Regions from separate parts of the Streptomyces sp. NPDC059788 genome, predicted to be linked through region 2. Evidence: riboswitches for the same ligand, from Rfam matches in the RefSeq annotation. Region 2 holds a riboswitch; each other region holds the start of a gene.

Region 1 (7,158 bases), on a different contig from region 2:
ACGGGTCGGCGAGGGTGCAGATCACGTCGTTGCCGGCGGGCAGCCGCTTGCGGGTGACGCCGCTGGCGACCATGTTCGCGTCGCACAGGATCGGCGCGCCGCCCCGCAGGGCCTCGCTCGCGCGGGCGACGACCTGCGGGGAGTACGCCAGGTCGCGTACGAGGTCGGTCATGCCGCAGGCGTGGATCATCCGGACGGCGACCCTGCTGACGTCGTCGGGCAGGTGCGCGAGGTCCGCCTCGGCGCGGATGGTGGCGAAGGACCGGCGGTAGATCTCCGCGCCGTCCTTCTCGTAGTCGAACTCGCTCACTGTGTCTCGTTGCCCTCGGTCATGTCGTGGTGCGGGTGGCCGCGCGGGCCGACGCGACGGCGTCGGCGAGGCGGTCGGCGGGGTCGGTCAGGGGGATGGTGGTCGTCGCGGGCGCGTTGTGCCGGGTTCCCCGTACGGACACCTCGTAGGCGTCGCCGGTGGCGACGACATCGACCCACGCGCCGTGCGGGTGGCCGCAGCGCCGGGCGCAGCCCGACCAGTGGACGGGCAGTCCGGTGCCGTCCTCGGGGAGGGTGGCGGCGGCGTCCGCGCGTACGTCGGACAGGGACTTGGCGCAGCCGGGGCGGCCGGTGCAGGCGCCGAGCCCGTACCAGGGGGAGGCGGGGTCGGTGACCAGACCGGCCGTGGCCAGTTCGCGCAGTCCGGACTCGGCCGCCTCGGGAGGCAGGCCGGGCAGGACCACGCCGCGCCAGGGTGTCATACGCAGTTCGCCGGAGCCGTCCCGGGCGACGGCGGCCAGCCGCCGCAGCTGGGCGGTGGTGAGGCGGCCGAGGGGGGCGAGGAGGGAGAGGGCGGTGGTGCCGTCGGGGCCGGTGACCGGTCCCGGGCGCGGTGGGGGCGGTGCCGGGACCGGCGTGTACGGCTGGGTGTCCGGCCGGGTGTCCGGCTGCGGGAGCCGCGTACGGAGGCGGGCGCGGACCGCCGGGGCCCCGTACCCGGGCGGCAGCTCCCGTACGCGCCAGGAGCCGTTGCCCGCCTCCTGGGCGACGGAGAGGAACGCTTCGGCCGCGGTGCGGGCCGCGCGGGGCGCGTCGCGGCCGGGGAGGCGCAGGGCCTCGGTGTCGTCGCCGACGCGCAGCAGCGCCGTGCCACCGGGTTCTGCGATCAACGTCACATCGCCGCCGAGCGCGGCCACGTCGCCGCGGCCGTCGTCCAGCGCGAAGAGGAAGCGGCCGGAGAGGTCGGGTGCCGTGTCGCTCGCGCACAGGAGGAGGTCCAGCTCACGGGCCCATTCCTGGACGGGGGCCGCGCCGTCGGCGCCCTGCCCGTCCAGGCCGGCGAGCGGGGAGGCGACGATGTTGCGTACGCGTTCGTGGCGGTCGGAGGGGAGGAGGCCGGCGGCGCGCAGCAGGCCGGCGAGATCCTCCGCGCAGCCGTCGCGCAGGCCGCGCAGTTCCGCGTTGCCGCGGGAGGTGAGGGAGAGGTGGCCGTCGCCGAGGCCGTCCGCCGCTTCGGCCAGCGCCAGCGCCTGATGGGCTGTCAGCAGGCCTGCGGGCAGGCGGAGTCGGGCCAGGGAGCCGTCGGCGGCCGAGTGCAGCCGCAGGGCTCCGGGACAGGCGTCGCCGCGGGTCCGTACGCAGGCGTCACCGCGGTCCCGTGCGAGGGATTCGTCCCGATGCGGGGGTATCGCGGGGGTGGGCGGCATGGCGGCGAGCATACCGACGATGGCCTGGACGGTCCCCGCCCGGCCGTCGGCCGCAGCCCTTACTATGCAGGTCGGTGGGTCAGCTGGCCCACCGGACGCCATCGACGGCGCCAAGGGAGGAAGCCCGGTGCAAATCCGGTGCGGTCCCGCCACTGTGAGCCCGGCCACCGCCGGGCGAGCCAGGAACTCCCGCCGTCCGTGAACACCGCCCGGGGCGCGGACCCCGAGGAAGGCCAGACGCCGCCATGATCCTGCTGCTGTCGACGTCCGACACCGACCTGCTCAGCGCCCGTGCGGCCGCCGGTCCCGTGCCGTACCGGCTCGCCAACCCCGCCCGCCTCGACCTGGCGGAGCTGCCCGGCCTCCTGGAGGGCGCCGACCTGGTCGTCGTCCGGCTCCTGGGCGGTCTGCGCGCCTGGCAGGAGGGCCTGGACCAGCTCCTCGCCGCCGACCAGGCCCGGCCCGTCGTGGTGCTCACCGGCGAACAGGCGCCGGACGCGCAGCTCATGGAGGCGTCCACCGTCCCCATCGGCATCGCGGCCGAGGCGCACGCCTACCTCGCGCACGGCGGCCCCGCCAACCTGGAGCAGCTCGCCCGCTTCCTGTCCGACACCGTGCTGCTGACCGGCCACGGCTTCGAGCCGCCCGCCGCCGCGCCCTCCTGGGGCCACCTGGAGCGCTCGAAGCACCTGGCGGCGGAGGCGCGTACCGGCGCGGAGGTCGTGGCCCGTACGGACGACACGGGCGCCGCCACCGGCCCGCTGGTCGCCGTGCTCTACTACCGCGCCCACCACATGAGCGGCAACACCGGCTTCGTGGAGTCGCTGTGCGAGCGGATCGAGGAGGCCGGCGGGCGCCCGATGCCGCTGTTCGTCGCCTCGCTGCGGGCGCCCGAGCCGGAGCTGATCGACGAGCTGCGCGCCGCCGACGCGATCGTGACGACCGTGCTGGCGGCGGGCGGCACCAAGCCCGCCGAGGCCTCGGCCGGCGGCGACGACGAGTCCTGGGACGCGGGCGCGCTCGCCGGACTGGACGTGCCGATCCTCCAGGCCCTGTGCCTGACCGGGCCGCGCAGCGCCTGGGAGGAGAACGACGAGGGCCTGTCCCCGCTGGACGCGGCCAGCCAGATCGCGGTGCCCGAGTTCGACGGCCGGCTGATCACCGTCCCGTTCTCCTTCAAGGAGACCGACGAGGACGGTCTGCCGGTGTACGTCGCCGACCCCGAGCGCGCCGCCCGGGTCGCCGGCATCGCCGTACGCCACGCCCGGCTGCGCCACATCGCGCCCGCCGACAAGCGCCTGGCGCTGGTGCTGTCCGCGTACCCGACCAAGCACTCCCGCATCGGCAACGCGGTCGGTCTGGACACCCCGGCGAGCGCGGTGGCGCTGCTGCGGCGGCTTCAGGAGGAGGGCTACGACTACGGCGACGAGCCCGTGCCCGGTCTGGAGTCCGGCGTCGGCGACGAGCTGATCTACGCGCTGATCGAGGCGGGCGGCCACGACCAGGAGTGGCTGACCGAGGAGCAGCTCGCCCGCAACCCCGTCCGCATCCCGGCCGCCGACTACAAGCGCTGGTACGGCACGCTGCCGCGGGAGCTGCGCGAGCAGGTCGAGGAGCACTGGGGCCCGCCGCCCGGCGAGATGTTCGTCGACCGCAGCAAGAACCCGGACGGCGACATCGTGCTGGCCGCCCTGCGCCGCGGCAATCTGCTCATCCTCATCCAGCCGCCGCGCGGCTTCGGCGAGAACCCGATCGCGATCTACCACGACCCCGATCTGCCGCCCTCGCACCACTACCTGGCCGCCTACCGCTGGATCGCCGCCTCCCAGGAGGACGGCGGCTTCGGCGCCGACGCCATGGTGCACCTGGGCAAGCACGGCAACCTGGAGTGGCTGCCCGGCAAGAACGCCGGCCTGTCCGCCGCCTGCGGCCCGGACGCGGCCCTCGGCGACCTGCCGCTGATCTACCCGTTCCTGGTCAACGACCCGGGCGAGGGCACCCAGGCCAAGCGCCGGGTGCACGCCACGCTCGTCGACCACCTCGTGCCGCCGATGGCCCGCGCCGAGTCGTACGGCGACATCGCGCGCCTGGAGCAGCTGCTCGACGAGTACGCGGCGATCTCCGCCATGGACCCGGCCAAGCTGCCCGCCATCCGCGCCCAGATCTGGACGCTGATCCAGGCCGCCAAGCTGCACCACGACCTCGGTCTGGAGGAGCGCCCGGACGACGAGGGCTTCGACGACTTCCTGCTGCACGTCGACGGCTGGCTGTGCGAGGTCAAGGACGCGCAGATCCGCGACGGGCTGCACGTCCTCGGCGGCGCGCCCGCCGGTGAGGCGCGCGTCAACCTCGTCCTGGCGATCCTGCGCGCCCGGCAGATCTGGGGCGGTACGTCCTCGCTGCCGGGCCTGCGCGAGGCGCTGGGCCTGGACGAGTCGGCCGCGACCCGGACGAGCGCCGACGCGGTCGAGGAGCAGGCCCGCGGCCTGGTGCAGGCCATGGACGACGCGGACTGGGACCTGGCGGCCGTCGAGCGGGTCACCGCCGGGCTGCCGGAGGACCAGCGCGAGCCGGTGGCGGCGATCCTCGCCTTCGCCGCCCGCGAGGTCGTCCCGCGCCTGGCCGCCACCACCGACGAGATCGACCACGCCGTGCACGCGCTGGCCGGCGGCTTCGTCCCGGCGGGCCCGTCCGGCTCGCCGCTGCGCGGTCTGGTCAACGTCCTGCCGACCGGCCGTAACTTCTACTCGGTCGACCCCAAGGCCGTACCGAGCCGCCTCGCCTGGGAGACCGGCCAGGCGCTCGCCGACAGCCTCCTGGAGCGCTACCGCACCGACCACGGCGACTGGCCGACCTCGGTGGGGCTGTCCCTGTGGGGGACGAGCGCCATGCGGACGTCCGGTGACGACGTCGCCGAGGCCCTCGCCCTGCTCGGCGTCCGGCCCGTGTGGGACGACGCGTCGCGCCGTGTGACCGGCCTGGAGCCGATCCCCGCCGACGAACTGGGGCGTCCGCGCGTCGATGTGACGCTGCGTATCTCCGGCTTCTTCCGTGACGCGTTCCCGCACGTCATCGGCCTGCTGGACGACGCCGTACGGCTCGCCGCCGGGCTCGACGAGCCCGCCGACGTCAACTTCGTCCGCGCGCACGCCCAGGCCGACCTGGCCGCGCACGGCGACGAGCGCCGCGCCACCACCCGTATCTTCGGCTCCCGCCCCGGCACGTACGGCGCGGGCCTGCTCCAGCTCATCGACTCCCGCGACTGGCGCACCGACGCGGACCTCGCCGAGGTCTACACGGTGTGGGGCGGTTACGCGTACGGCCGCGGCCTGGAGGGCTGCCCGGCGCGCGAGGAGATGGAGACCGCTTACAAGCGGATCGCGGTGGCGGCTAAGAACACCGACACCCGCGAGCACGACATCGCCGACTCGGACGACTACTTCCAGTACCACGGCGGCATGGTCGCGACGGTGCGCGCGCTCAAGGGCACCGCGCCCGAGGCGTACATCGGCGACTCGACCCGCCCCGAGACGGTCCGCACCCGCACGCTGGTCGAGGAGACCTCCCGCGTCTTCCGTGCCCGGGTGGTCAACCCGCGCTGGATCGAGGCGATGCGCCGCCACGGCTACAAGGGCGCCTTCGAACTCGCCGCGACGGTCGACTACCTGTTCGGGTACGACGCCACGACCGGCGTCGTCGCCGACTGGATGTACGACAAGCTCGCCCAGACCTACGTCCTGGACCCGGAGAACCGCGAGTTCCTCCAGGAAGCCAACCCCTGGGCCCTGCACGGCATCGCCGAACGCCTCCTGGAGGCCGAGTCGCGCGGTATGTGGGCCGAGCCGGACAAGGAGACCCTGGCGGCGCTCCGGGAGGCGTTCCTGGAGACCGAGGGCGACCTGGAGGAGAAGGGCTGACCTCCAAAAGGACCTACGGCGGAGCGCCGGCCGGGCTGTCCGCACAGCTCGGCCGACGCTCCGCCGTTCACAGGGTTACGGACATCAGCCCGTCGTGCTGAACCCCTCGCCGGCCGTCAGCGTCACCACGCCGGGACCGGCGGCCGTCGCGTCCGCGGACTTCTCGGTCTTCACGCCGCCCAGCCGGGCGGCGAGCACCTTCGCCTGCGCGTCCAGCGCCGCGGGGTAGCTGATGGCCGTCTCGTGGGAGCCGGGGGGCGCGTTGTCGGTGGCGACCACCGTGAAGCCCATCTTGCGCAGCTCCGCCGCCACGTTGGCCGCGTATCCCAGCTTCCCCGTGCCGTTGAGGACCCGTACCTTCACCGAGCGCGCCGTGACCAGCTTCTTGGACTCGGCGGCCAGCTTGTCCTTGCTGACCTCCTTGTCGTGCGCCAGATCGCTGAACAGACCGCCGGCCTGCGGGTACTGCCAGACCACGTTGGCCTTGTCGGTGGGCACGTCCGCCTCGCGCGAGTAGTTCGGCACGGTCAGGAACGTGAGCCGGTCGCTGGGGATGTCCTTGACCGTGGAGGCCAGCTCGGCCAGCGGCGGGACGCCCGCAAGGTCCTCGTCCGTGGTGATCGACTTGGTCGCCGAGTCGAGGAAGTTGTACAGCGCGCCCGGACTGGTCAGCTTGGACTGCGCCTTCTCGCCGAGCGCCTTCATGAACTCCTGCTGGCGGCCGATGCGGCCGAGGTCGGAGCCGTCGCCGACGCTGTAGCGGGTACGGACGTAGCCGAGCGCCTTCTCGTCCTGGACGTTCTGGCAGCCCGCCTCCATGTCCAGGTGCGCCTTCTTGTCGTGGATCGCGGTCTTCGGGCAGACCTCTATGCCGCCCAGGGCGTTGACCATGCCCTTGAAGCCCTGGAAGTCGACCGAGACGAAGTGGTCGATGCGCAGCCCGGTGTTCTTCTCGACGGTCTTGATCGTGCAGGCCGCCGCGTTGGCGACGTCGCCGCCCTCGCCGCCGATGGTGAACGCTTCGTTGATCTTGAAGTGGTGGGGCTTGGACTTGCGGCCGTTGCCGCTGTCGCAGGACGGGATGGACACCCAGGAGTCACGCGGGAAGGAGACGGCGGTGGCCCACTCGCGGTTGGCGGCGATGTGCAGCACCATCAGCGTGTCCGACTGCATCGTCTCCAGGTTCTTGCCGTACTTGGCGTTGGCGCCCGCGCGGCTGTCCGAGCCGACGACCAGGATGTTCTTCGAGCCGGGGCTGAGGTTGGCGGGGCGGTCGCCGCCGAGGCGGCTGCCGACGTCCGCGCCGTGGATGTTGCCGTCCAGCTTGAAGTAGATCCAGCCGCCGACGCCCGCGGTGATCAGCAGGAGGACGCCGATGACGCCGCCGGTCCAGGCGAGGACGCGTCCGCGCCGGGTCATCCGGGCCTTGGGGCGCCCGCGGCCGGAGCCGGCGGCACGCCGCGACCGGCCGCCGGGGCCGGGCCGGTCGGCCCGCCGGGAGGAACGGCCGCCGCCGGGGCCGCCCGGGCTCCGGGAGCCCCCGG
Region 2 (7,158 bases):
GGTGTCGGGCGATCAGGAAGTCGAGCTGCAACTCGTGCTGGAGAGCACGGACAGCGGCTGACCGCACCCCGGGAGCGGCGACCGCGGCGGGCCGGGGCGGGGCTTGTGGCGCCCGCTGTCCGCCGCGGGCGGGCGCGGAGCGGCCTCAGTTCCGCCCCGCGCCCGCCCCGCCGACACCGGGACCCTCATCCCGGCGGCGTACCAGGGCCCCTCAGCCCCGGCAGTTCGTGTGGTCCCCGACCCCGGCCGCCCATGCGGTCCCCGGTCCCGCGGGACGGACCAGGTAGCGGGCATAGGCCTCCGCGGTGAAGAACGCGGGCAGTTCGCGGGCGAGGGCCGTGCGTTCGAGGATCTCGCGGGCCTCGGCGATCAGGGCACGCGGATTCTCCTTCGCCCACGCGGCGCACTCCTCGTCGAGGAACCCGACCACGGTCTCGCGGGCGACGGCGCCGTGCCGCAGCCACTGCCAGAGCTGCGAGCGGGCGATCTCGGCGGCTGCCGCGTCCTCCATCAGCCCGTCGAGGGCCACCGCGCCGGTGCCGCGCAGCCAGGCGTCGAAGTAGCGCAGCGCGAGCGCGATGTCGGCGCGCACGCCGTGCTCGGTGGGCGGTCCCGCGGTGCGCCGTACGGCCAGCAGCTGGTCGGCCGTGACGCCGACGTCGTCCCGGGTGCGGTCGATCTGGTGCGGGCGCCCGCCCAGCACGCCGTCGAAGATGTCGCGGCAGAAGGGTACGAGCCCCGGGTGGGCGACCCACGTCCCGTCGAAACCGTCCTCCGCCTCCCGCTCCTTGTCGAGCCGCACCGCGGCGAGCGCCGCCGCGTCGGCCGCCGCGTCGTGACCCGGCACGTGCGCCGCCATCCCGCCGATGGCGTGCGCGCCGCGCTTGTGGCAGGTGTGCACCAGCAGGTCGGTGTAGGCCCTCAGGAACGGCGCGGTCATGGTGACCTTCGTACGGTCCGGGAGGGAGAAGTCGGGCCGGTGCGCGAACGTCTTGATGAGGCTGAAGAGGTAGTCCCAGCGGCCCGCGTTGAGCCCGGCGGCGTGCTCGCGCAGCTCGTGGAGGATCTCCTCCATCTCGAAGGCGGCGGTGACCGTCTCGATCAGGACGGTGGCACGGATGGTCCCGCGCGCGATGCCCAGCAGGTCCTGGGCGAGGAGGAAGACGTCGTTCCACAGCCGGGCGTCGCCGGCGTTCTCCAGCTTGGGAAGGTAGAAGTACGGGCCCGAGCCGGCGTCGATCTGCCGCTGCGCGCAATGGAAGAAGTACAGGCCGAAGTCGACGAGCGAGGCGGGCACCGGACGCCCGTCGACGCGCAGGTGGTGTTCGGTCAGGTGCCAGCCCCGGGGGCGGACGACGATGGTCGCCAGGCGCTCGCCCAGCCGGTACGCCCTGCCGTCGGGGCCGGTGAAGTCGATGCGCCGCTCGATGGCGTCCAACAGGTTCAGCTGGCCGCCGATGACGTTGTCCCAGGTGGGCGAGGTGGCGTCCTCGAAGTCGGCCAGCCACACCTGGGCACCGGAGTTGAGCGCCTCGACCGTCGTCCGCCGGTCCGGCGGGCCGGTGATCTCCACGCGGCGGTCGGTGAGCCCCGGCGCGGGCGGCGCGACCCGCCAGGCGGGGTCGGCGCGGACGGCGGCGGTGGCCCGCGAGAAGTCGAGCGGCGAACCGGAGGACAGGCGCAGGGACCGGCGGCGCCGCTCGGTGAGCATTTCGTGGTACCGGTCGGCGAAGACGGTGGCGAGGCGCCCGACGAAGTCCAGCGCGGCGGGCGTCAGGATCTCGTCGAAGCGGTGGCCCGGTATGCCGAGCACCTCGACGTGGGCGGTCAGTTCGGTGGTGGACATGGGCGTCTCCCGGATCGCGTGCGGCGCGTCGTTCGTGCGAAGGATGCGAACGGCAGGGCACGTGGTGCCGTCCGGTCTGCACACGGCCCGCCGTCCCCGCTCCTGACCGGGAACCGCTGGCCGTACGGAGACTCTGGCAGTGGCACTGAGTGCCAACAAGCGTGGAGCGATGCCAACTTCTGTGCATCTTCGCCCGCCGGAATGCGAAGACTGCCAATCCTCGGACGGGAACGGCGACGGCCGGGAAGGGGCACGAGCGCGCCCTCCCGGCCGTCACCGGGTCAGGCCGAGGGAAGCTCCGCCCGTACGGTCCGCGCGGCGGTGACCAGGTTCTCCAGCGAAGCGCGGGTCTCGGGCCAGCCGCGGGTCTTCAGACCGCAGTCCGGGTTGACCCACAGGCGCTCGGCCGGGATGGCGCCGAGGCCCTTGCGCAGCAGGCCCGCCGCCTCCTCGGCGCTCGGCACGCGGGGGGAGTGGATGTCGTACACGCCGGGGCCCGCCTCCCGCGGGTAGCCGTGCCCGGCCAGTTCGCGCGCCACCTGCATGTGCGAGCGGGCGGCCTCCAGGCTGATGACGTCGGCGTCGAGGTCGTCGATGGCCTGGACGATGTCACCGAACTCGGCGTAGCACATGTGCGTGTGGATCTGGGTACGGTCCCGCACCCCGCCGGTGGTGAGGCGGAACGCCTCGGTGGCCCAGGCGAGATAGGCGGCGCGGCCGGCGGCGCGCAGCGGCAGCGTCTCGCGCAGGGCCGGCTCGTCCACCTGGATGACCGAGGTGCCGGCCGCCTCCAGGTCCCCGACCTCGTCGCGCAGGGCCAGCGCCACCTGGCGGGCGGTGTCGCCGAGCGGCTGGTCGTCGCGGACGAACGACCAGGCGAGCATGGTGACCGGGCCCGTCAGCATGCCCTTGACGGGCCGGTCGGTGAGCGACTGCGCGTACTGCGTCCAGCGCACCGTCATCGGCTCGGGCCGCGAGATGTCACCGGCGAGGACCGGCGGCCGGACGTAGCGCGTGCCGTACGACTGGACCCAGCCGTGCTGCGTGGCGAGGTAGCCGGTCAGCTGCTCGGCGAAGTACTGCACCATGTCGTTGCGTTCGGGCTCGCCGTGCACGAGGACGTCGATGCCCGCCTTCTCCTGGAAGGCGAGGACGTCGCGGATCTCGGTCCTGATGCGCTCCTCGTACCCCGCCGCGTCGATGCGGCCCGCGCGCAGATCGGCGCGGGCGGTGCGCAGCTCGGCGGTCTGCGGGAACGAGCCGATGGTGGTGGTCGGCAGCAGGGGCAGGCCGAGGTGGGCCCGCTGGGCGGCGGCCCGCTCCCCGTACGGGGCCGAACGGCGGCCGTCGGCGTCGGTGACGGCGGCGGCGCGGTCGCGTACGGCGGGGTCGTGGGTGATCGCGGAACCGGCGCGGGACGCCAGGTCGGCGCGGTTGGCGGCCAGTTCGGCGGCGATCGTGTCGGTGCCCTGCGCGAGTCCGCGGGCGAGCGTGGCGATCTCGGCGGTCTTCTGCCGGGCGAACGCGAGCCAGCGCAGGACCTGCGGGTCGATGTCCCGCTCGGCGGTGGCGTCGAGCGGAACGTGCAGCAGGGAGCAGGAGGCGGCCACGTCGACCCGGTCGGCCAGGCCCAGCAGCGTCCCGAGCGTGCCCAGCGACTTCTCGAAGTCGTTGATCCAGATGTTGCGGCCGTTGACGACACCGGCGACCAGGCGCTTGCCGGGCAGCCCGCCCACGGCGGCGAGCGCGTCCAGATGCCCCGCGGCGGCCTCGGTGAAGTCCAGCGCCAGACCCTCGACGGGGGCCTTGGCCAGCACCGGAAGAGCCTCGCCGAGCTGGTCGAAGTACGAGGCGACCAGCAGCTTCGGCCGGTCGGTGAGAGCGCCGAGGTCGCGGTAGGCGCGCTCGGCGGCGTTGAGTTCGGCCGGGGTGCGGTCCTGCACCAGGGCGGGCTCGTCCAGCTGCGCCCAGGTGGCGCCCGCCGCGCGCAGGTCGGCCAGGACCTCCGCGTAGACGGGCAGGAGCCGGTCGAGCAGGGTCAGCGGGTCGAAGTCGGCGGCGACGCCGGGGGCGGGCTTGGCGAGCAGGAGGTAGGTGACCGGGCCGACCAGGACCGGGCGCGGGGTGTGACCGAGGGCGAGCGCTTCTTGCAGCTCGCCGACCTGCTTGCCGGAGTCCGCGGCGAAGACCGTGTCCGGGCCCAGCTCCGGCACCAGGTAGTGGTAGTTGGTGTCGAACCACTTGGTCATCTCCAGCGGCGCCACGTCCTGCGTGCCGCGCGCCATCGCGAAGTAGCCGTCCAGGGGGTCGGCCGCGACGGCGGCGCGGTGCCGTTCCGGGACGGCGCCGACCATGACGCTGGTGTCCAGCACGTGGTCGTAGTACGAGAAGTCGCCGGTCGGCACCTCGTGGAGGCCGGCGTCGGCCAGTTGCCGCCAGTTCGAACGGCGCAGGTCCCGGGCGGTCTCCAGCAGGGCGTCCGCGGTGACGCGGCCCTTCCAGTAGCCCTCGACGGCCTTCTTCAGTTCCCGGTGCTGTCCCTGGCGGGGGTAGCCGTACACGGTGGCCCGTGCTGCCGCGGCTGCGGGCTTCGCTGTCACGGAACTCTCCTTCGCGAGCGTGATCTTCTCCGAGCCCCGGTGACGGGACGAGAACGCGAAGGTGTGACGCATCGGGCGGACCGAAGGGCGCCTGAGGACGCCCATGCCCGCCTGCTGTGACACGCCGACCCGCCCTCGAAGGTCACCGGAGGTGTCCGCGTACGCGTGGGCGTACCCGGGCAACGGGCAGGTCTTCGGACTCGCGGGCGCGCCTGCCGGGTGCTCCCGGCGGGCCCCTACTGGCCGTCGCTTCCCGGATCCGCGGCCCGGATCCAGTGCGTATGACGGCGGTCGTTCCCGCTCACCGCTGCGGGGCAGTCCCGGATTCCCACCGGGTTCCCTCTTACGACGCGTCTGCCTGGCGGGCAGGGCGAACCAGCTGCACCGCCCAGAGTAGATCGATCACGCCCCGCGCGGACACCCTTGTTCACATGGCGGTACGTGAAATGGGACACGGGTGCGGCCCCGGGCCGCGCGACCTGCGCGGGAACGGCCCGCGGGATGCCGGAGGTGTGTCCGGATCGGCGCTCACCGGGCGTGCCGGGGCGCTGAACAATGGAAGCCCTCCGGCCACCCCGGAGAACGCGTACGTGAGGACGTGCCGGAGCGGCCCATGTACGTCTGGCCGCCGACGAGGAACCGCAGTGGCGCGCGCAGCCGCGTGACCCGGCAGTCCTGACGCGTGGTCACCCCGGAGCGAGGAGGACGCGACGTGAAGATCGTGGTCATCGGAGGCACCGGCCTCATCGGCGGCAAGGTGGTCGCCAAGCTCGCCGGCCGTGGGCACGAGGCGGTGGCCGCCGCGCCCGGCACGGGCGTCGACACCCTCACCGGCGAGGGCCTGGACGCCGCGCTGGCCGGAGCCCGGGTGGTCGTGGACGTGTCCAACTCGCCGTCCTTCGAGGAGTCGGCTGTGCTGGAGTTCTTCACCACCTCCACCCGCAACCTGCTGGCCGCCGAAGCGGCGGCGGGCGTGTCGCACCACCTGGCGCTGTCGATCGTCGGCATCGACGGCCTGCCCGGCAACGGGTACTTCAGGGCGAAGGCGGCCCAGGAGCGGCTGATCACCCAAGGGGCGGTCCCCTACTCGATCGTCCGGGCGACGCAGTTCTACGAGTTCGTCAGGGGCATCGCCGATGCCGCCACCGAGGGCGACCTCGTGCGTGTGCCGCCGGTGCTCTTCCAGCCCATGGCGGCCGAGGACGTCGCCGAAGCGGTGGCAGGGGCCGCCGGGGCCGCCCCGCTGAAGGGCGTGGTCGAGGTGGCCGGGCCCGAGCGGTTCCGCTTCGACGAGCTGGTCGCCCGAGCGCTGCGCGCGTGGCACGACCCGCGCGAGGTCGTGCCCGATCCGCACGCCCGCTACTTCGGCTCCGAGCTGGCGGAGCGCAGCCTCGTCCCCGACGAGGGCCGTGCCCGGACGGCCGCGATCCGCTTCGACGACTGGCTGCGCGCTTCCCCGTGAGTACGGCAGCGGCCCCCGGATCGTGATCGAACCTGTGGGAGGTGAATTCCCGCGTCCACACGGGCATTACCGCCCGGGGCCCCGGCGCGGCGGACGGACCCGAAAAGTGAGGTCGTCATGTCTTCCGTTGTGATGCCCAGGGGTAGTCTTGCCGGTACTTGCCGTGCGGCAAGGTCACGAGGTGTCGGCGTGAGGCACAGGTGTGCGCGCCTTCCGAAGCAGGAGCCACAGCGCCGTCGTGCCTTGCGCAGGGGGTCCGGTAAGTGGAACGAGGTTGGGTCATGGCTGCTGAGACGGCGGGCGGGAGCGCGCGTCCGGCGGTGCGGACGAAGTCGGCGCGTACGGGAGAAAGGGTCGGGGAACCGGAGCTGCGACAGCTGCTCGCGGGGCTCACGGCCGTACGCGACGGAAACTTCGGTACGCGCCTGCCGGACGGGGCCGACGGGCTGCTCGGTGAGATCGCGACCGTCTTCAACGGCATGGTCGACCAACTGTCCCAGTTCACCTCGGAAGTGACCCGGGTGGCCCGCGAGGTCGGCAGCGAGGGCCGGCTCGGCGGCCAGGCCGAGGTCCCGGGCGTCTCCGGCACCTGGGCGGACCTGACCGACTCGGTCAACGTGATGGCCGGCAACCTCACCACCCAGGTGCGCGACATCGCGCAGGTGGCCACCGCGGTGGCCCGGGGTGATCTGTCGCAGAAGATCGATGTCGATGCGCAGGGCGAGATCCTGGAGCTGAAGAACACCGTCAACACGATGGTGGACCAGCTGTCGGCGTTCGCGGACGAGGTCACGAGGGTGGCCCGGGAGGCCGGCAGCGAGGGCCGGCTCGGCGGGCAGGCCGAGGTGCCCGGCGTGGGCGGTACGTGGCGGGATCTGACCGACTCGGTCAACTTCATGGCCGGGAATCTGACGTCGCAGGTGCGCAACATCGCGCAGGTCACCACCGCGGTCGCCCGGGGCGATCTGTCGCAGAAGATCACCGTGGACGCCCGGGGCGAGATCCTGGAGCTGAAGACGACCATCAACACGATGGTGGACCAGCTCTCGGCGTTCGCCGACGAGGTCACCCGCGTCGCGCGCGAGGTCGGTACCGAGGGCCGGCTCGGCGGGCAGGCGCAGGTGCCCGGCGTGGGCGGTACGTGGCGTGACCTGACGGACTCGGTCAACTTCATGGCCGGGAACCTCACGTCGCAGGTGCGCTCGATCGCGGCGGTCGCGACCTCCGTGGCCCAGGGCGATCTGTCGCAG
Region 3 (7,158 bases), on a different contig from region 2:
GGCCTGGGCGCCGTCGCTCGCCACGCTGACCCGCTCGACGGCGCCCGTGCGCAGGTCCTTCACGAAGATGTCGGTCTGCCCGTTGGTGTCGCCGGGCACCAGATTGGTCGCGTCGGAGTCGAAGGTGACGAAGCGGCCGTCGGCGCTGAGCGCCGAGCCGGACGAGCCGCCGTTGCCCTGGGTGCCGTCGGCGGCGACGCTGGCCCGCTCGGTGCCGCGCGGCGGCGCGGACCGGGCGTCGGCCGTGGCGGCGGGCAGCAGCGCGGCGAGCGCGCACACGCCCGTCACGGCGGCGAGTCTTCGTACGGTGCGGGTGGTCCTCATGGTTTCCCCTCCTGGTCGGTACGCCGGTACGCCGGTGCCGGGCACGCCGGTTCCGCCGGGCGTGCCCGCGCCGGTACGTCAGTTCTGCGGACGGCGGACGAAGACGTCGCCCGTCCCGTTCGTGTCCCCGGGCACCAGCCCGTCGTCGCGCGAGTCGAAGGCCGCGAGCCGCCCGGTGGCGTCGGGTGCCGCGATGTTCGTCCAGGACGCCGACTGGCCGCCGTCGGCACCGACGTTGATCCGCTCGACGCGCCCGGTCCGCAGGTCCCGGACGAAGCCGTCCACCTCGCCGTTGGTGTCGCCGGGCACCAGGTTGGTGGCGGCGGAGGTGAAGAAGAGCCGCCGGTTGTCCGCGCTGAGCCGCCCGTCGGAGGACCAGCCGTTGCCCTGGGCGCCGTCGTGCGCGCGGGACAGCAGCCGGGTGGTGCCCTGTTCCAGGTCGCGGGCGAAGACGTCGTACGTGCCGTTGGTGTCGCCCGGCACCACGTCGGCGGCCAGGGCGGAGAAGACCGCGTACCGGCCGTCGGGGCTGAGCCGGGGGAACGGCGACACGCCGACCACGGCGTCCGTGGAGCTCAGGCTCGCCGCCCGGGTCCGCCCGGTGTCCAGGTCGTGGACGTACATGGGGTCCTGCGGCGGCGGGCGGCGGAAGCCGGGGCCGGCGGGGGTGAGATTCGTCGCCTTCGAGGTGAACGCCACCCGGCGGCCGTCGGCGCTGATCGACGGGAAGGCGGACGGGCCGTTCGACTGGGTGCCGTCGCCCGCCACGCTGACCCGTCGCACCGTTCCCGCCCGCACATCGTGGACGAAGATGTCCAGGCGCTCGTTGGTGTCACCGGGCACCAGATCCGCACGGTAGGAGCCGAAGACGAGGCGGCTGCCGTCGCCGCTGAGGGCGAAGTTCTGGACCCCGTATCCGTACGGGGACTTCCCGGCGCCCGCGGTGGGGCTGGTGGTGCGCCCGGTCGTGCGGTCGTGGACGAAGACGTCGCCCTCGCCGTTGGTGTCGCCGGGGACCAGGTTCGTGGCACTGGAGTAGAAGGCCACATACCGTCCGTCGGCGCTGATCTCGGGCGATCCGGAGAGGGCGTTGCCGGGGGTGCCGTCACCGGCGACGCTGACCAGGTCGACCCTTCCCGTCCGTAAATCCTTGACGTACACGTCCTGGGAGCCGTTGGTGTCGGTCGGGCCGAGATTGGTGGCTTCCGAGGTGAATGCCACGAACCGCCCGTTCGCACTGAGCTTCGGATCGCCGGAAAAACCGTTTCCCTGCGTACCGTCGGCGGCCACGCTGACCCGCTGCGTGGCCGCGGGCCCGTCGGCCGCCGCCGTCGCGGGCAGCACCCCCGCCGCCGCGCAGGCCCCCGCCACCAGCCCCACGACTCGCCCGGCGCCACGCGCCGAACTCCTTCTTCGCATGTCTCCCCCCTCGCTCTTCCCCCACCCGCCCCGCCGACCGACGGAGCAGACATGGAGCCAATACGCTTCAGGGGTCCCGGTCAACGCATCAGGGACATTCCGCGCCACCAATACGCCCCGTGCATCAGCCTCCGTCCAGACCGCCCGGAACGGCCCGGGAACGGCTGCGGGAGCACCCCGGGAACACCCCCGGAACGGCCCGGAAACGGCCTCGGAGCCGCCTCGTGGCACCCTCGCGGCAGGCCCGGAAAGCCTGGGGCCGCGGCCCCGCAACGGCCGCCGAATACCACGGCTTCGGACAACCCGGCCCCAACGCGACACAAGATATGGGGGTGGGTGCACGAGCCAGCACAAGATGTATGCTCGTCCTCGCTGTCGTCGCAGGGGAATCCGGTGCGAATCCGGAACTGTCCCGCAACGGTGTACGAAGTGCGCATATCCGCACCCGTGAGTCCGAAGACCTGCCCACAGTACGCCCGCGCCAGGACCGGCGCGGTCGTCGATACGTCCGGGTCTCGCGGGTTGGACCGGTGGACGCTGCGCGGTGTGCCCGCGCGCCCCTTGCCGTGCCGGGGGTGCCGCACGCCCGCACGCGGCCGTCGCCCCTCCCCCAGGCCCCCGCCGAGTGAGGGAGAGCAGCACGGTGACCATCGCGCCAACGGAGCCCGCAGCAGCCCAGCAGGTCGTTCAGCCCGCGAAGGACACGCAGCCCCAGCAGGGCGCCACCGGCCGCGACGCGGACGGCCCCGGCGCCGCGCTGCTGCGCACGCTGACCGACCTCACCGCCGACCTCCCCGCCACCGACCCGGGCAAGATCGCCGCCGCCGCGCTGCGCGGCCGCCACCCCGGCTCGGACGAGGCGGAGCTGCGCTCGCTGGCCATGGAGGCAGCGGCCGGCCTGATCGGCGACGAGCCGCAGTACTCCAAGCTGGCCGCCCGCCTGCTGACCCGCGCCATCGCGGAGGAGGCGGCCACGGAGGGGGCGGTCGCCTTCTCCGCCTCCGTCGCCACCGGCCACCGCGAGGGCCTGATCGCCGACAGCACGGCGGAGTTCGTCCGGACCCACGCGGCCCGCCTGGACGCGCTGGTCGACCAGGCCCTGGCGGACGGCGCGGACGACCGGTTCGGCTACTTCGGCCTGCGCACCCTGCACTCCCGCTACCTGCTGCGCCACCCGATCTCCCGCCAGGTGATCGAGACCCCGCAGCACTTCCTGCTGCGCGTCGCCTGCGGCCTGGCCGAGGACCACAGCGACCGGGCCGTGGCCGACGTCGCCGAGCTGTACCGGCTGACCAGCTCGCTGTCGTACCTGCCCTCCTCGCCCACCCTGTTCAACTCCGGCACCCGGCACCCGCAGATGTCCTCCTGCTATCTGCTGGACTCCCCGCTGGACGAGCTGGACTCGATCTACGACCGCTACCACCAGGTGGCGCGCCTGTCGAAGCACGCCGGCGGCATCGGCCTGTCGTACTCCCGGGTCCGCGCCCGCGGCTCGCTGATCCGCGGCACCAACGGCCACTCCAACGGCATCGTGCCGTTCCTGCGCACCCTGGACGCCTCGGTCGCGGCCGTGAACCAGGGCGGCCGGCGCAAGGGCGCCGCCTGCGTCTACCTGGAGACCTGGCACGCGGACCTGGAGGAGTTCCTGGAGCTGCGCGACAACACGGGCGAGGAGGCCCGGCGCACCCACAACCTGAACATCGCGCACTGGATTCCCGACGAGTTCATGCGCCGCGTCGAGGCCGACGCCGACTGGTCGCTGTTCTCCCCCAGCGACGCCCCCGAGCTGGTGGACCTGTACGGCGACGAGTTCGACGCCGCGTACCGCAAGGCGGAGGCCGAGGGCCGCGCCGTCAAGCAGGTCCCGGCCCGGGTCCTGTACTCGCGGATGATGCGCACCCTCGCGCAGACCGGCAACGGCTGGATGACGTTCAAGGACGCCGCCAACCGCACCGCCAACCAGACCGCCGAGCCCGGCAAGGTCGTGCACTCCTCGAACCTGTGCACCGAGATCCTGGAGGTCACCGACGACGGCGAGACGGCCGTCTGCAACCTCGGCTCGGTCAACCTCGCCGCCCACCTGGGCGAGAACGGCGAGATGGACTGGGAGCGGCTGGACGCCACGGTCCGTACGGCGGTGACCTTCCTCGACCGCGTGGTGGACATCAACTTCTACCCGACCGAGCAGGCCGGCGCCTCCAACTCCCGCTGGCGCCCGGTGGGCCTGGGCCTGATGGGCCTGCAGGACGTCTTCTTCCGGCTGCGGCTGGGCTTCGACTCGCCCGAGGCGCGGGAGCTGTCCACCCGCATCTCCGAGCGGATCATGCTCGCGGCGTACGAGGCGTCCGCCGACCTCGCCGAGCGGCACGGCCCGCACCCGGCCTGGTCCGCGACCCGTACGGCCCGGGGCGTGCTGCACCCCGACCACTACCCGAACGCCGAGCCGCGCTGGGCGGACCGCTGGACGGCGCTGCGCGCCCGTATCGCGACGACCGGGATGCGCAACTCGCTGCTGCTGGCCATCGCGCCGACCGCCACCATCGCCTCCATCGCGGGCGTGTACGAGTGCATCGAGCCGCAGGTCTCGAACCTGTTCAAGCGCGAGACGCTGTCGGGCGAGTTCCTCCAGGTCAACGCGTACCTGATCGAGGAGCTGAAGGAGCTGGGCCTGTGGGACGCCCGCACCCGTGACGCACTGCGCGAGGCCAACGGCTCGGTGCAGGAGCTGGACTGGATTCCCGCCGGGACGCGCGAGCTGTACCGCACGGCCTGGGAGATCCCGCAGCGCGCGCTGATCGACATGGCGGCGGACCGTACGCCCTACCTCGACCAGAGCCAGTCGCTGAACCTGTTCATGGCGTCCCCGACCATCGGCAAGCTCAGCTCGATGTACGCGTACGCCTGGAAGCGCGGCATCAAGACCACGTACTACCTCCGTTCGCGGCCGGCGACCCGTATCGCCCAGTCCGCGCGCGGCACGGGCGGAAGCGCGCAGCCCGCTCCCGTCCCCGCTCAGACGGCCGACCCCGAGGCCGTCGCCTGCTCCCTGGAAAACCCCGAGTCCTGCGAGGCGTGCCAGTAACCATGACGACCGCACCCGAAAAGGCCGCAGCGGCCACCCACACCGCCACCACCGGCAGCAAGAACCTTCTCGACCCGGGCTTCGAGCTGACCCTGCGCCCGATGCGCTACCCGGACTTCTACGACCGCTACCGGGACGCGATCAAGAACACCTGGACCGTGGAGGAGGTCGACCTCCACTCCGACGTGGCCGACCTCGCCAAGCTGTCGCCCGGCGAGCAGCACATGATCGGCCGGCTCGTCGCGTTCTTCGCGACCGGCGACTCGATCGTGGCGAACAACCTGGTCCTGACGCTCTACAAGCACATCAACTCCCCCGAGGCGCGGCTCTACCTGAGCCGGCAGCTGTTCGAGGAGGCCGTGCACGTCCAGTTCTATCTGACGCTGCTGGACACCTACCTGCCCGACCCGGACGACCGCGCCGCCGCGTTCGCCGCCGTGGAGAACATCCCCTCCATCCGTGAGAAGGCGGAGTTCTGCTTCAAGTGGATGGACTCGGTCGAGTCCATCGACCGCCTGGAGTCGAAGGCGGACCGCCGCCGCTTCCTGCTCAACCTCATCTGCTTCGCGGCCTGCATCGAGGGCCTGTTCTTCTACGGCGCCTTCGCGTACGTGTACTGGTTCCGTTCGCGGGGCCTGCTGCACGGCCTGGCGACCGGCACCAACTGGGTCTTCCGCGACGAGACCATGCACATGGAGTTCGCGTTCTCGGTCGTCGACACGGTGCGCGAGGAGGAGCCGGACCTCTTCGACGACGAGCTGGAGAGCCAGGTCACCGACATGCTGAAGGAGGCCGTCGAGGCGGAGCTGCAGTTCGGCCGGGACCTGTGCGGCGACGGGCTGCCGGGCATGAACACCGAGTCGATGCGCGAGTACCTCCAGTGCGTCGCGGACCAGCGCCTGCAGCGCCTGGGCTTCGCGCCGGTGTACGGCTCGGAGAACCCGTTCTCCTTCATGGAGCTGCAGAACGTCCAGGAGCTGACCAACTTCTTCGAGCGGCGCGCCTCGGCCTACCAGGTCGCGGTCGAGGGCTCGGTCTCCTTCGACGACGAGTTCTGATCCGTCTGCGATCCGTCGTGTCGGGGCCGGTCCGCGGGTGCGGACCGGCCCCGTCCGTTTCTTTATGTCCGACGAATCCGGACCCGATTTGATGAGTCGATGACAACGCGCGGGCGACGGCAACCCCGCCCGGGCCCGCCGGCTCTCCCCTTGCATGAAGGGCAGCGAGCAGCAGCCGAAGAAACGGTTCATCGACTATCCCCGCAGCGGCCGCGGCGGCTGGCGCCGCTGGCTGCCGTCCTGGAGACAGCAGCTCGGCGTCACCGCCGTCGGCGCGGCCGGCCTCACCGGAGCCTTCGCCTTCGTGTACGCACACGTCGACATCCCGGACGAGAACGCCGCCTCCCGCCAGGAAGCCACCGTCTACTACTGGGCGGACGGCAGCCAGATGGTGAGCGAGGGCGCCGTCAACCGCCAGAACGTCACCCTCGCGCAGGTGCCCGACTCCGTCGAACACGCCGTCATCGCCGCCGAGAACGAGAGTTTCTACTCCGATTCCGGGGTCTCGCTCTCCGGAATCGCCCGGGCCGCGGTGAACATGGCCAAGGGGCAGGAGGCCCAGGGCGGTTCCACCATCACCCAGCAGTTCGTGAAGAACACGTACCTCTCGCAGGACCAGACGCTCAAGCGCAAGGTGAAGGAGTTCTTCATCGCGCTGAAGCTGGACAACCGCAAGTCCAAGTCGGAGATCCTCCAGGGATATCTCAACACCAGTTATTTCGGGCGGCATTCGTTCGGCATCCAGGCCGCCGCGAACGCCTATTACGGCGTACCGGCCAAGAGCCTCGACCCCAGCCAGGGCGCGGCACTGGCAGCGCTGCTCAAAGGCGCCGAGCAGTACGATCCGGCGCTGAGCGAAGGCAACCACCGGCGTGCGGTGCAGCGTTGGAAGTGGATTCTGGACCGTGAGGTGGCGACCGGGCTGATGAGCCGGGAGGAGCGCGCCCACTACACGACCTTTCCGGAGCCGCGCAAACCCGTCACCCCGACCAGCCAGAAGGGACAGACCGGCTATCTCGTCGACGTCGCGAAGAAATATCTCCGAAGCCGTACGGACCTGACCGACCGCGAACTGGCCCACGGCGGCTACCGCGTTTACACCACGTTCGAGAAGGACAAGGTGGCCCGGCTGACGAAAGCGGTGGAGGACGAGCGGCGCCGCAGCATCGACGCGAAGAAGCGCGCCGCCGACGCGTACGTCGAATTCGGCGCCGCGTCCGTGCGGGCCCGGGACGGCGCGGTCGTCGCGCTCTACGGCGGCCCGGACGCGACGCA
Region 4 (7,158 bases), on a different contig from region 2:
CGCGTTGGCGGCCAGTCCCAGGTCCTTGGCCATCAGCGGCGCCGCGAAGCCGGGCCGGTAGTCGCGGTTGGCCGGGCTGCCGGGCACCGGACCCGGCACCGGGCAGTTGACGCTCAGCGCCCAGCACTGTCCGCTCGCGGTGGACGCCACGTCGTACAGGGCCTGGTGGGACAGGCCCAGGCTCTCGCCGAGGACGAACGCCTCGCTGACGCCGATCATCGAGATGCCGAGGATCATGTTGTTGCAGATCTTCGCGGCCTGCCCGGCGCCCGCCGCGCCGCAGTGCACGGCCTTCTTGCCCATCGCCGCGAGCAGCGGCTCGGCGCGCGCGAACTCGCCCGCGCCGCCGCCCGCCATGAACGTCAGCGAGCCGGCCTCGGCCCCGACCACGCCGCCCGAGACCGGCGCGTCCAGGGCCTGGTGGCCGGCGCGTACGGCGGCCTCATGGGCGGCGCGGGCGTCGGCCACGTCGATGGTCGAGCAGTCCACGAACAGCGTGCCGGGCCGGGCCGCCGCGAGCAGACCGCCGTCCTCGTAGAGGGCCAGCACGTGCCGCCCGGCGGGCAGCATGGTGATCACCACGTCCGCGTGCGCCACGGCACCGGCGGCCGAGTCCGCGGGCTCGACACCGGCCGCCACGGCCGACGCCAGCGCCTCGGGCACGAGGTCGAAGCCGGTCACCCGGTAACCCGCCGTCACCAGGTTGGCCGCCATCGGCCCGCCCATGTTGCCGAGCCCGACGAACCCGACCGTGCCCTTCCCGTTGTCCACCGACGCGCTCACCAGGGCACCTCCTGCGTACCGGCACCGTCGGCGAGCCCCAGCTCGCGGTCGCCGAGCGGTGCGAAGAACCGGGCCACGTCCTCGTCCGAGACCTCGGCGAGGGTGGCGGGGGACCAGCGCGGCGCGCGGTCCTTGTCGACGACCTGGGCGCGGATGCCCTCGACCAGGTCGGGTGTGGTCAGCGCCGCGCACGAGACGCGGTACTCCTGGTCCAGGACCCGTTCCAGCGGCCCGAGGTCACGGGCCCGGCGCAGCGCGGCCAGGGTGACCTTCAGCGAGGTGGGGGACTTGGCGAGGATCGTCTCGGCGGCCTCCTTGGCCTCCGGGACGCCGCTGCCGAGCAGCCGGTCCACGATCTCCTCGACGGTGCCCGCCGCGTAGCAGGTGTCGATCCACTCCCGGTGCGCCGCCAGCCCGCCTTCGGGGGCCTGCTGTACGTACCGCGGCAGCACCTCGGGCACGGGGGCGGTGGCGAGGTCCGCCACCAGCCGCTCCACCTGCTCCGACGGGACGAAGTGGTCGGCGAGCCCGCACAGCAGCGCGTCCCCGGCGCCCACCGGCGCCCCGGTCAGCGCCAGGTGCGTACCCAGTTCTCCGGGCGCGAGCGCCAGCAGGTACGTGCCGCCGACGTCCGGTACGAAGCCGATGCCGGTCTCGGGCATGGCGACCTTCGAGCGTTCGGTGACGATCCGTACGCTGCCGTGCGCCGAGACGCCGACGCCGCCGCCCATCACGATGCCGTCCATGACGGCGACGTACGGCTTGGGGAAGCGCGCGATGCGGGCGTTGAGGAGATACTCGTCCCGCCAGAACGCGGTGGACGCCGCACCGTCGCCGGTCCGCGCGTCCTCGTGGATGGCGCGGATGTCGCCGCCCGCGCACAGCCCGCGCCCGCCCGCGCCGGTGATCACCACGGTCTCCACCGCGGGGTCGTGCTCCCATCCGGCCAGGGCCGTGCCGATCCGGCGCACCATGGGGTGGTCCAGGGCGTTGAGGGCCTTCGGCCGGTTGAGGGTGAGGTACGCGGCCCGGCCCTCGGTCCGCAGCAGTACGGAGTCGTCGGTCATCGGGCGGCCCCCGTTCCGGCGCCGGCGCGGGCGCCGTTCCCCGTTCCCGCCCCGGTCAGCCCGCGGGCCACGATCAAGCGCATGATCTCGTTCGTCCCTTCCAGGATCTGGTGCACCCGAAGATCGCGGACGATCTTCTCCATGCCGTATTCACTCAGGTAGCCATAGCCCCCGTGCAGTTGCAGCGCACGGTCGGCGACGGAGTAGCCCGTGTCGGTGGCGAAGCGTTTGGCCATCGCGCACAGCTGCGGTGCCTGCGGGTCGCCGCGGTCCAGCGCCTCGGCCGCCTGCCGCACCAGCGCACGCGCGGCGGCCAGCTCCGTCGCCATGTCGGCGAGCCGGAACTGCAACGCCTGCGCGTCCAGCAGCCGCCCGCCGAACGCCTCCCGGTCCGCGAGGTAGGACTGCGCCGCGTGCAGGGCGCTCTGCCCGCCGCCGAGGGAGCAGGCGGCGATGCCGAGCCGGCCGCCGTTCAGGCCGCTCATCGCGATACGGAAGCCGTCGCCCTCCGCGCCGAGCCGCCGGTCCGCCGGAATCCGGACCTCGTCGAGGATCACCTGCCGGGTGGGCTGCGCGTTCCAGCCCATCTTCTTCTCGTTGGCGCCGAACGACAGGCCCGGATCGTCCCGCTCCACGACGAACGCCGAGATGCCGCCCGGCCCTTCGTCACCGGTACGGGCCATCACCACGTACACCCGCGAGGCCCCGGCCCCGGAGATGAACTGCTTCACGCCGGTCAGTACATAGCCGTCCCCGTCGCGCACCGCGCGGGTACGCAGCGCCGCCGCGTCGGAACCGGCGCCCGGCTCGGTCAGGCAGTAGCTGCCGAGGTCCGTCATCGAGCACAGACCGGGCAGCCAGCGGGCGCGCTGCGCGTCGTCGCCGTACCGGTCGATCATCCATCCGACCATGTTGTGGATGGAGAGATATCCCGCGATGGACGGGCAGGCGGTGGCCAGTACTTCGAAGACGAGCACGCCGTCCGCGCGGCTCAGCGCGGAGCCGCCGCACTCCTCCCGTACGTAGATCCCGCCGAGCCCCAGCCCGGCGGCCTTGCGCAGCACGTCCACGGGGAAGTGCTTGTCCTGGTCCCAGGCCACGGCGTGCGGCGCGATGTGTTCCTGCGCGAAGTCCAGTGTCGTCTCGACGATGGCGAGCTGGTCGGCGGTGAGCGAGGTGGCCGAGGTGGCGGTGGTCATGACGCTCATCGCGCTCAGCCCATCGTCGGGATGGTGAAGCTCGCGCCCTCCTTGACCCCGGAGGGCCAGCGCGAGGTGACGGTCTTGGTGCGGGTGTAGAAGCGGATCGCGTCCGGGCCGTGCTGGTTCAGGTCGCCGAAGCCGGACCGCTTCCAGCCGCCGAAGGTGTGGTACGCGACGGGCACCGGGATCGGCACGTTCACGCCGACCATGCCGGTGTTCACCCGGCGGCTGAAGTCCCGCGCGGTGTCGCCGTCGCGGGTGAAGATCGCCACGCCGTTGCCGTACGGGTGCTCCGTGGGCAGCCGCAGCGCCTCCTCGTAGTCGGCCGCGCGGACCACCGACAGCACCGGGCCGAAGATCTCCTCCTGGTAGATCCGCATGTCCGTCGTCACCCGGTCGAAGAGCGAGGCGCCCGCGAAGAAGCCGTCCTCGTGGCCGGGGAGGGCGAAGTCCCGTCCGTCGACGACCAGCTCGGCGCCCTCGCTGACGCCGAGGTCGACGTAGGCGCGGACCCGGTCCAGCGCGTCGCGGCTCACCAGCGGCCCGAAGTCGGCGTGCGGGTCGTCGGAGCGGCCGATGCGCAGCGTGCCGACGCGCTCCTTGAGCCGCGCCACCAGCGCGTCGGCGGTCTCCTCGCCCACCGGTACGGCGACCGAGATCGCCATGCAGCGCTCGCCCGCCGACCCGTACCCGGCGCCGACCAGCGCGTCCACCGCCTGGTCGAGGTCGGCGTCCGGCATCACGATCAGGTGGTTCTTGGCGCCGCCGAAGCACTGGGCGCGCTTTCCGTGGGCGGCGGCGGTCGCGTAGATGTGCGCGGCGATCGGTGTCGAGCCGACGAAGCCGAGCGCTTCCACGCGCGGGTCCTCCAGCAGCGTGTCCACCGACTCCTTGCCGCCGTGCACGACGTTGAGGATGCCCGGCGGCAGGCCCGCCTCCAGGAACAGTTCGGCGAGCCGCAGCGGCACGGACGGCGCCCGCTCGGACGGCTTGAGCACGAACGCGTTGCCGCAGGCGATGGCCGGCGCGGCCTTCCACAGCGGAATCATCGCGGGGAAGTTGAACGGGGTGATGCCGGCCACCACGCCGATCGGGCGGCGCAGCGAGTGCACGTCGATGCCGGTCCCGGCGTTGTCGGTGAACTCGCCCTTGAGCAGGTGCGGAATGCCCGCGGCGAACTCCACCACCTCCAGGCCGCGCTGGAGGTCGCCGTGCGCGTCCGGGACCGTCTTGCCGTGCTCACTCGACAGCAGCCGGGCCAGCGACTCCCGCTCTCCCTCCACCAGGCGCAGGAAGTTGAGCAGCACCCGGGCGCGCCGCTGCGGGTTCCACTCGCCCCACTCCGGCTGGGCCGCCGCCGCGTCGGCGATCGCGGCCGTCGTCTGGGCCCGGTCCGCGAGCGGGACCCGGGCCTGCACGGTGCCGGTGTTGGGGTCGTACACGTCGCCGTAAGCACCCGAAGTTCCCGGTGTGTGCTTGCCGCCGATGAAATGGGTCAGTTCACGGGCCATGGGAGCCTGCTCTCGTCAGGTGAGGTCCGGGGATGGCACGGCGGGGCACACGGGCGGCGCGAGGGCGCGCGGACCGTGGCGGGGCCGTGGGACGCGAAGGCGTGGAACCGTCAGCGCGCGGGCGGTGCCGCGGGCCGGACCGGATCACCTGGGCTGTGGATACGCACCGATGCCATGCGTGTCTGCTCCATCCTCGTGGACAACACGGAACAACACCCGCGGCCGGTATCCTGGCTTCCGGATCACCGCGCGCCGCCCGCCTTCCCGACCTCGTTCTCGTCAGTGGCGTGTTGCTCGGCGTCGCACTCCCCGGTCACAGTGGCGGGACCACGCCGGATTCACACCGGCTTCCCTGCACCGCGGGCCTTGGTCACGAAGATATAGTTGGACGTCCTAGTAAGTCCAGGGGGTGCTTCGTGACCCGGCCCACCCGGACCCCTCACCGCCCCAGGCGGACGTTGAGCCGGGCGGCCTGCAGGGTCAGGTGGTTGCGTTCGGCGAGGTTGGGGGCTTTTCGGGCCGCCTCGGCGTAGAGCCGCGCCGCTGTCGGCAGGTCGCCGTCGCGTTCGTGGAGGTAGGCCGCCACCGCCGCGTGGCGGGGCAGGGCGGCGTCCAGGGCCGCGAGTGCCGCCAGGCCGGCGCGCGGGCCGTCGGCCTCGCCCACGGCCACCGCGCGGTTGAGCCGGACCACCGGACTGCCGGTCAGCCGCACGAGTTCGTCGTACCACTCGACGATCTGCACCCAGTCGGTCTCCTCGGCGGTGGGCGCGTCGGCGTGCAGGGCCGCGATGGCGGCCTGGACCTGGAACTCGCCCAGCCGGTCGCGGGCGAGGGCCGCCTGCAGGACGCCGATGCCCTCGGCGATCGCCCCGGTGTCCCACCGGCCGCGGTCCTGCCCGGCGAGCGGCACCAGGCCGCCGTCGGGAGCGGTCCGGGCGGCGCGCCGGGCGTGGTGGAGCAGCATGAGGGCCAGCAGCCCCGCCACTTCGGGGTGGTCGATCGAGGCGGCGAGCCGCCGGGTGAGCCGGACGGCCTCGGCGGCCAGGTCCACGTCGCCGGAGTAGCCCTCGTTGAAGACCAGGTAGAGGACGCGCAGCACGGTGGCCACGTCGCCGGGCCGGTCGAAGCGCACGCCCGACACGGTGCGCTTGGCCCGGCTGATCCGCTGCGCCATGGTCGCCTCCGGCACCAGATAGGCCTGGGCGATCTGGCGGGTGGTGAGACCGCCGACGGCGCGCAGTGTGAGCGCGACCGCCGACGACGGTGTCAGCGAGGGGTGGGCGCACAGGAAGTAGAGCTGGAGCGTGTCGTCCGCGGCGGGCGCGGGACCGGGCGGGGGCTCCTCGTCGACGAGGTCCTCACGCCGGCGGCGGGCGGCGTCCGCCCGGGTCGCGTCGAGGAACCGGCGCCAGGCCACGGTGACCAGCCAGCCCTTCGGGTCCCGTGGAGGGTCGGCCGGCCAGGCGCGGACCGCCTCGACCAGCGCGTCCTGTACGGCGTCCTCGGCCGCCGCGAAGTCGGCTCCGCGGCGGACGAGGATGCCGAGCACGCCCGGCGTGAGGCTCCGGAGCAGGCTCTCGTCCACCTCCGGGGTCACTCCGTGATGGTGGGCGGCGCGGCGAGGAAGGGGCGCAGCTCCAGCCACTCGTGGATCGGCTTCCCGCCCGCGCCGGGGGCGGCCGACAGCTCCCCGGCCAGCTCGACGGCGCGCTCGTAGCTGTCGACGTCGATCACCATCCAGCCGGCGATGAGGTCCTTGGTCTCGGCGAACGGGCCGTCGGTGACCGGCGGGCGCCCCTCGCCGTCGTACCGGACGAACGTCCCCTCGGGGGCGAGCGCCTGGCCGTCGACGAACTCGCCGGTCTTCTCCAGCCGGTCCGCGAAGTCCTGCATGTACTTCATGTGGGCCGAGACCTCCTCCGGCGTCCACCGGCTCATGGGAACGCAGTTGGCCGGGGCCGGGGCGCCGCGGTAGTGCTTGAGCAACAGGTACTTGGCCATGAGACTCTCCTCGGTGCTGAGGCGACCCATTGTGGTCGCGTTCACCACGGGGACGGAGCCGGTCGCCGGTTCTCGACATCGCCGCCTGAAAACTTTTTCCGGCTCCGGTGGACGACGTCGTCCGTGCTGCCGAGCGGGCGGGCCCCGGCGCGCCTCCCGCTCACCCCTCCCGCACCGGATACGGCACGAACGTGCTGCTGTTCTCGTCGATCGCCAGCGTCCGGCCGAGCGGCGGTACGGCCCGCTGCGGGCACTCCAGCCGTTCGCAGACGCGGCAGCCCATGCCGATGGGGGTGGCCGCCCCGGCGTTGTCCAGGTCCAGCCCGTCGGAGTAGACGAGGCGGGAGGCGTGCCGGATCTCGCAGCCCAGGCCGATGGCGAAGGTCTTGCCGGGGTCGCCCCAGCCGCCGCGGTGCCGGGTGACCGTGCGCGCCGTCCACAGGTAGCGGCGGCCGTCCGGCATGGACGCGATCTGTACGTGGATACGGCTGGGCGCGGTGAACGCCTCGTAGACGTTCCACAGCGGGCAGGTGCCGCCCGCCCGCGAGAAGTGGAAGCCGGTGGCCGACTGCCGTTTGGACATGTTGCCGGCCC

What was found. Region 2 has a riboswitch for cobalamin ahead of metE (5-methyltetrahydropteroyltriglutamate--homocysteine S-methyltransferase). Riboswitches for the same ligand answer to the same signal wherever they lie in the genome.
Region 1: linked by a shared signal. The riboswitch ahead of cobN (cobaltochelatase subunit CobN) and the one ahead of metE (5-methyltetrahydropteroyltriglutamate--homocysteine S-methyltransferase) in region 2 are both predicted to bind cobalamin.
Region 3: linked by a shared signal. The riboswitch ahead of ACFV57_RS06585 (ribonucleoside-diphosphate reductase subunit alpha) and the one ahead of metE (5-methyltetrahydropteroyltriglutamate--homocysteine S-methyltransferase) in region 2 are both predicted to bind cobalamin.
Region 4: linked by a shared signal. The riboswitch ahead of ACFV57_RS31760 (CoA-acylating methylmalonate-semialdehyde dehydrogenase) and the one ahead of metE (5-methyltetrahydropteroyltriglutamate--homocysteine S-methyltransferase) in region 2 are both predicted to bind cobalamin.

What each region holds. Positions count from the first base shown of each region.
Region 1 covers NZ_JBHWHY010000006.1:62,353-69,510, reverse strand. The annotation lists gene ACFV57_RS07175 (precorrin-8X methylmutase) at 1-310, opposite strand, end outside; gene cobG (precorrin-3B synthase) at 330-1,709, opposite strand; cobalamin riboswitch at 1,755-1,907, shown strand; gene cobN (cobaltochelatase subunit CobN) at 1,943-5,614, shown strand; gene ACFV57_RS07160 (LCP family protein) at 5,699-7,033, opposite strand.
Region 2 covers NZ_JBHWHY010000001.1:110,687-117,844, forward strand. The annotation lists gene ACFV57_RS00775 (hypothetical protein) at 1-61, shown strand, start outside; gene aceB (malate synthase A) at 212-1,846, opposite strand; gene metE (5-methyltetrahydropteroyltriglutamate--homocysteine S-methyltransferase) at 2,128-4,446, opposite strand; cobalamin riboswitch at 4,614-4,841, opposite strand; gene ACFV57_RS00790 (SDR family oxidoreductase) at 5,159-5,908, shown strand; gene ACFV57_RS00795 (HAMP domain-containing protein) at 6,190-7,158, shown strand, end outside.
Region 3 covers NZ_JBHWHY010000005.1:194,870-202,027, forward strand. The annotation lists gene ACFV57_RS06575 (TolB family protein) at 1-324, opposite strand, end outside; gene ACFV57_RS06580 (TolB family protein) at 403-1,743, opposite strand; cobalamin riboswitch at 2,086-2,227, shown strand; gene ACFV57_RS06585 (ribonucleoside-diphosphate reductase subunit alpha) at 2,387-4,825, shown strand; gene ACFV57_RS06590 (ribonucleotide-diphosphate reductase subunit beta) at 4,828-5,883, shown strand; gene ACFV57_RS06595 (transglycosylase domain-containing protein) at 6,038-7,158, shown strand, end outside.
Region 4 covers NZ_JBHWHY010000044.1:36,199-43,356, forward strand. The annotation lists gene mmsB (3-hydroxyisobutyrate dehydrogenase) at 1-726, opposite strand, end outside; gene ACFV57_RS31750 (enoyl-CoA hydratase/isomerase family protein) at 780-1,850, opposite strand; gene ACFV57_RS31755 (acyl-CoA dehydrogenase family protein) at 1,847-3,058, opposite strand; gene ACFV57_RS31760 (CoA-acylating methylmalonate-semialdehyde dehydrogenase) at 3,064-4,563, opposite strand; cobalamin riboswitch at 4,766-4,947, opposite strand; gene ACFV57_RS31765 (RNA polymerase sigma factor) at 5,003-6,148, opposite strand; gene ACFV57_RS31770 (YciI family protein) at 6,157-6,564, opposite strand; gene ACFV57_RS31775 (short-chain fatty acyl-CoA regulator family protein) at 6,725-7,158, opposite strand, start outside.